DNA from 2 places in the Calothrix sp. CCY 0018 genome. Region 2 is predicted to be linked to the other one. Evidence: predicted binding sites of a transcription regulator. Region 2 holds the regulator's gene; the other holds the start of a gene.
What was found. The regulator HrcA, encoded in region 2, represses chaperone genes, less so after heat shock. The targets are predictions, from matches to a motif close to TTAGCACTCNNGANTCNNGAGTGCTAA.

Region 1: groES (co-chaperone GroES) is a predicted target of HrcA. The motif match lies at 1,839-1,865, and genes of this name have one in related genera.

What each region holds. Positions count from the first base shown of each region.
Region 1 covers NZ_CAWUDI010000037.1:27,152-30,586, forward strand. Annotated here, with positions in the region: gene ACM03V_RS24095 (response regulator transcription factor) at 134-811, opposite strand; gene groES (co-chaperone GroES) at 1,883-2,194, shown strand; gene groL (chaperonin GroEL) at 2,326-3,435, shown strand, end outside.
Region 2 covers NZ_CAWUDI010000001.1:38,147-41,581, reverse strand. Annotated here, with positions in the region: gene ACM03V_RS00200 (ion channel) at 1-2, shown strand, start outside; gene ACM03V_RS00195 (BON domain-containing protein) at 182-553, shown strand; gene ACM03V_RS00190 (DUF2834 domain-containing protein) at 683-1,363, opposite strand; gene hrcA (heat-inducible transcriptional repressor HrcA) at 1,480-2,565, opposite strand; gene ACM03V_RS00180 (rhodanese-like domain-containing protein) at 2,897-3,256, opposite strand.

The DNA.
Region 1 (3,435 bases), on a different contig from region 2:
ACCTTAGTGAACAACTGATAACTGATAACTGATGGCTGTTTGATTGTGCAAGGAGTCATTGTTAATCTTTTTTGAAGCGATTCTGGATTTTAGATTAGTAATTTTAATCTAAAATCCAAAATCCAAAATGGGCTTATGCCATTTGATTTTCAATCGCCCAGCGAGCTAATTCGGTGCGATTGTGGAGGTTGGTTTTACCCAACATATTGGAAACGTGGCTTTCAACGGTACGCTGGGAAACGTTTAATTCTTCAGCGATTTCTCTGTTAGCCATACCTCTAGCCACAAACTGCACTACTTTTAGTTCTGTTGGGGTTAGTTGAACATCAAAGGGTACCTGGATGCGAGAGCCGTTTTCGCCTCCCTTGGCTTGATGTTCTTTCCAACGAATGGTTTGTTTGAGCGAGGATTCAACTTGGGCTACGAGTTCTTCGGGTTCAAAGGGCTTGACCATATATACATCAGCACCTTTATTCAAACCTTTTACTCTATCTGCGCTTTGTCCCTTCGCTGAAAGGAAGAGAACAGGTATCCAACTGGTGCGTTCGGTTTGTCGGACTTGTTCTACAAAGGTGTAACCGTCCATTTCCGGCATCATCACGTCGCAAATAATCATGTCTGGAATGTCTAGCTCTAATATTTCCAGAGCTTCCCGACCATTTTCGGCCGTGACGACTTCATATCCTCGGAATTCTAAGTAGTCTTTTACCAGCAAGATGAGATTAGGGTCATCATCTATAAGCAGTAAGCGTTTGTGATCTTTCATGCTGGGTTCTTTCATAGCAGTGGCACTTGTCGCGCGTAGATCCATCAAGGTCTTGAATAGTTATCCTAATTGGTGGATGATTGAGATGTTGTCCTTTTTTTCCCACTTACCAAAATTTTCGATTGGTGGAACTCTCAAGGAAGATTATCCTCGACCTTAAGATTTCGTCACCAACCGGGCTGAGCTACAGTAAGGATACGTAGAGTAATAGTATCTATAATGCGCTATTATATATCGCTTTGAAAGATGCGGGCTAAAAACATTCCATTAAATAATAATCATGAGTATGTTCACGGCGGTGAGTATTAGGCGAATATACCAATGAGTGAAAATAACCCGCGCCTCATCTATTTTTCTGCTTTTACGTATCCAACTGAATGCTCTTCTCTCGTTTAAGATTTTATTTCTTATTCAGAGAAGCCTTTATGGTAAGGAACGAACAAAAAGTATCGGCACCGCAAACAATTTGTATACTTCGGAGCGCGTTCGGTAATCGCGCGTTCAATTACGAGCGGGGATAAAGGAGTAGTTACCACAAACAAAGAGGGGGGTAAGCTACTATTATTGTTCTAGAACAACCGCTCCCGCAAGTAGTTGGTTTTTGTTTATCAGAAACCGTCGCCAATTTTTCCACTTGTACAGAGTCCATTTTGAGCTTAAATAGTCACTTTTTCAAGTATTTCTAAAACTAAAACTAGCTATTAGAGAAGCAACAATTAGAAATTAAAGCTTAATTTCATAGAAATACACGTTGTTGAATTTTTGACAACCCTACAGTTTCTATATAGTTTATAAGCTGTTTGTAGGGTCAATCGTAGTTCTTTTTTGTACTTGAACGCTCGAATGAAACACTGGATCATCACGCATAAAAAGGCAACATTTTTCCGTTCTATAACAATTTCTTGGCTTTGCAAATAATGGCGAGCCATATCAAACTCTTCTTATGTAGTTACATAAAACCCGAACACCAAAGGAAAATTGAGCATTTATACTTAAGTACACCTATAGAAAAGCTTAGTTCGGGAACCCGTACTATAGGAAATGTTGCCATTGCACGTCTGGCTTCGCTAAATTAGCACTCAGGAGTCGAGAGTGCTAAAAAGGGAAATTTAAGTTATGGCAGCTGTATCTCTAAGCGTTTCAACAGTAAAACCTTTGGGCGATCGCGTTTTCGTGAAAGTCAACGCATCGGAAGAAAAGACCGCTGGTGGTCTATACTTGCCCGATACTGCAAAGGAAAAGCCTCAAGTAGGTGAAGTAGTAGCAGTAGGCGACGGTAAGATGAAGGATGATGGCGGTCGTCAGTCGGTGGATGTAAAGGTCGGTGATAAAGTTCTTTATTCCAAGTACGCTGGCACCGATATCAAGTTGGGTACCGACGAATATGTACTGCTTTCTGAGAAGGATATTCTAGCGATTGTTAGTTAGTAGTTAGTAGCTAGTTGTTAGTTGTTAGTTGTTAATCCTTAAAAGGAACTGCAACTAGTAATTAAGAACGGTGTAGGCGATAAATAACAACATTTTTTTACAGATAAGCGATCCTGTACAAGTAGGTAACTATGGCTAAGCGGATTATTTACAACGAAAACGCTCGCCGTGCTTTAGAAAAAGGCATGGACATATTGGCTGAGGCTGTGGGTGTTACCCTCGGTCCTAAAGGTCGTAACGTAGTATTAGAGAAGAAGTTTGGTTCACCTCAGATTGTTAATGATGGTGTGACCATTGCTAAAGAAATTGAATTAGAAGACCATGTAGAAAACACTGGCGTATCTTTGATTCGTCAAGCTGCTTCCAAGACTAACGACGCTGCTGGTGATGGAACCACCACCGCGACAGTTTTGGCGCACGCAATGGTTAAAGAAGGTTTGCGTAACGTTGCGGCTGGCGCTAACGCTATTTCTTTGAAGCGCGGTATTGATAAGGCATCTACCTTTTTGGTAGGAAAAATTGCCGAGCAAGCCCGTCCAGTAGAAGATTCCAAAGCTATTGCTCAAGTTGGTTCAATCAGTGCTGGTAACGACGAAGAAGTCGGCCAAATGATTGCTCAAGCAATGGATAAGGTGGGTAAGGAAGGCGTGATTTCCTTGGAAGAAGGAAAGTCCATGTTCACCGAGTTGGAAATTACAGAAGGGATGCGCTTTGATAAAGGCTATATCTCTCCTTATTTTGCAACCGATCCAGAACGTATGGAAGCAAATTTCGATGAGCCTTTCATCTTGCTCACCGACAAGAAAATTGCTTTGGTACAGGATTTAGTACCCGTTTTGGAACAGGTAGCTCGTTCCGGCAAGCCGTTAATAATCATTGCTGAAGATATTGAGAAAGAAGCTTTAGCAACTTTGGTTGTTAACCGTTTGCGCGGAGTACTTAACGTAGCTGCTGTCAAAGCACCTGGATTTGGCGATCGCCGTAAAGCGATGTTGGAAGATATCGCAGTTTTAACTGGTGGACAGTTAGTTACTGAAGATGCTGGTTTGAAGCTGGATGCCACCAAGTTAGATATGCTTGGTAAGGCTCGCCGCATCACCATCACCAAAGACAGCACCACCATCGTAGCTGAAGGTAACGAAGCCGCAGTTAAATCTCGCTGCGACCAAATTCGCCGTCAAATGGACGAAACCGAATCTTCCTACGACAAAGAAAAGTTGCAAGAGCGTTTGGCTAAATTG
Region 2 (3,435 bases):
GAAGGGGAAATGAGGAGATGGGGGAAGGTTTTTTATTTAATCTATAGGTATAAAAAATTTGTTGTGAAAGTACATCTAAAGCAGGAATAGTAAGCACCATATCTCCTTTCAACGACAGATGTAACTTATTTATCCAGCCTATATATTCACAGTGAATGAAATTAATTGGAGAATAAGTTTTATGGGCTGGTTAAAAAGACTTTTTGGAATGGGTAAACCCAAAGATGCACAGGTAAATCCTACACCGCAACCGCAAGCAGCACCATCTACATCTACATCACAATCGAATAGTACTACTAAATCAATCGCCCCAGAGCGTGTAGGATTAAATGGTGAATACGATCAAAGTGGTTTAGCAAAGCGAGTTGCTTTAGCTTTCGATGAAGATTCCGAATTGGACGATATTGATACTCTTTGGGTTGCTCAAACTAGTTCTACGGTAGTTTTAAAAGGTACCGTTCCCAGCCAAGATATTCTTAATAAAATGGTTTCTGTGGCTAAAAAAGTTAATGGTGCGAGTAATGTTGATACAAATCAAGTTACTGTAGCCTAAGTTTGTAGTTTGTAGTTTGTAGTTTGGGTTAGACACGAAAAAAAAATTTGCAACGACAATTTATATTCATCGTGTCGTAACCCAACATCATAATTATGGATAAACAGTATTATCAACCGCGATAAAGATTCAATTTAATACTGCTTTTTGCTTAGCAATTAATTCTTGCTGAACATCATCTGGTAAAGGTTTTCTCACGGATAAATAAGCCAAAGAGCCAAATAACGGAATTAAGGTAACTAACCAAAATAAAATCCGATTTTTCATTCCTCGTTTCGCCATATCGTCTCCCAAAAGCGCGGGGAAAAGCAGGCAAAGCAGACAAAAATCCAAACTCATTACATGGATAAAACGATCGGTTTGCCACTGTTGAACAAAATCACCCCAGTTTCCTCCCTGTAAACCGTAAGATACCAAAACTATCGCTCCGACACTCAATACAATACCAGTTATCCGGGAATCTAGTACTTTGATAAAAGCGTTCTTTTCACCAACAAAATCAGGATTTGGTTCCCGCAAAGCTAAATAAGGTAATAAAGCAAAAGCACCTACACCAAAAGAAAAAGTTGCAAATATCCAAGCCGGTATTTTTTGTCCTTTGCCATCAATAAACACCATGCAACTGTAGATTAAAGGAAATACACCCATCAAGTTAAATAGCGAAACTATCAAAGGGTTGATTCCTTCCCATTGCCCAGTTGAAAGATTTTTAATTAATTCAAAAGTATCGGGTTGATTCGGAGGAGCAAAAACAAAAGCATATACAGAAAATCCAACCCAAACCGACCAAAATATAATTTTTATCATTATTAAACAGTATCAATAAGCGTGTTTCTTGATGATACCTAAGTGATGAGGGGATGGGGGGATGGGGAGAAGGAGAAGAATAATTAACTCCTAACTCCTAACTGTTGACTGTTAACTGTTCACTGTTGATTGCTGATTGCTTCGGAGAGATATTCGGATGCTGCGGAAACGAGCGCGATCGCATTTTCGTAATTAAGTCTTGTGGGACCTAAAACTCCGACGCTTCCTACTGGTATCGAATCTCGATGATATGTGGATGAAATTAACGTACAAGTACGGATGGGTTCTAAGGTATTTTCCGAACCAATACGGACAGTGACGTGTGGTTTATCTAATTTTTCTAATTCTGTTTCGTCAAATATCAATCGCCATAATTGCTCTTGCTCTTCTTCAAGTAGGTGAATTATGGTTTGTACTTGCTGTATTTGTGAAAACTCTGGCTGTCGTAAAACTTCCGACACGCCACGCACCATGATTTGTGTATTTGTAGGGGAAAAGGTGCGACGAGTCAATTCGACGAGGGATGTTTTTAAATATTCACCGTAGCGCTGAAATTCAATATCTAATTGACTCCAGTCAAGTACAGTTAATTCCATTAAACTTTTGCCGCGTAATTGACTGTTTAAAAAGTTTGAAACAATCTGTAATTCTCTGTCTATTAATTCTACATCGGGTTGATTGCCTTCCGATGCGGAGGGTAAGTCCATCAATGTTGAATGTGTTTCGTAACCATCTGTTACCACAATCAACATGATCTGTCCCGTTTCAATTTGCACTAATTGTAAATGCCGTAATACCGCTGTATTGTTCTGCGGCATTGTGATTAAACTCACACAACCACTCAAACTGGCTAAAATTTGCGTCGCCCCTTGCAATAGTGCTTCTAAACTCCAATCTTCCCATTTTAAACCTCCCTGTAATGCCGCTTCTACCTCTTTGTTTAAACTTTGATTATGTGGAATTAACTGATCTACATAAATTCGATAACCAGAGTCTGACGGTATTCTTCCTGACGAGGTATGGGGTTGATAAAGCAGTCCAGATTTTTCCAAGACTCCCATTACATTACGAATTGTTGCCGAACTTACACCCAAGTCGAACTCTTCCACCAAAGCTTTAGAACCCACAGGTTCAGCTGTCGCTATATAATGACGTACTGTTGCCCAAAGAATATGTTGTTGTCGATTGGTTAGCTGGAATTGCATAGGGAATGGCTGTTTAAACACAGTTTTTATCAATATTAAAAAAAACAAATTTTTGAAATGTTATTAGCAGATATTTAATAACGACCGCATGGTGTACTGCAATACCTTTACACTTACAAATAGTTTTGTCCTGAGTGAGAGTACTATTTAATACAAAAAAGGTTCTTATTTGAATACATTGCCAATACTCTCTATTAAGTATTTTCTCAGATTTATTGATGAAATAGGGTATGTATAGCTACGAATTACCTATTACTCATGAAATAATATTATCAAGCTATATAAGTATAAACACCTTTGACTTTGACCTTTAACCTTCGATCTGTAACCATTAATACTGAGGAACTGAAGGGTCAACTAACATTGAATAAGCATCAATACCCCCGGTAATATTTTTCACGTTGGAAAAGCCTTGAGATGTTAGCCACTGACACATTTGAGCGGAACGAACACCGTGATGACATAGAACTAAAGTTTCCTTGTCAGGTTCCAAACGAACTTGAATGTCGTTTCCCCACTCAGCAAACTGACTTAAAGGTAAATTCATAAAGCCTTCGATGCTTGCCGTTTGGACTTCTTGTGGTTCGCGCACGTCTACAAGTTGGATTGAAGACTCCGAAGAAGACAAACATTTTGCGAGTTCTTCTACAGTGATTTGATTCATGGTTTGACCGAGGTTATTCCCCGTCATGAAGAATTTCTAAAAAAAATCTATATTTATTATGTTGACAGAAAATTCCCCTCTTAGCATCAGCACTAGTAAAAGGGTTTGGGAATTATCCAGGTAAATTGGCTACATCTTGATACTTTTTATGAATATGAGTAAGTAATTGTTCCTAATCCCATAGAATTTTGGATTTTAACAACGGA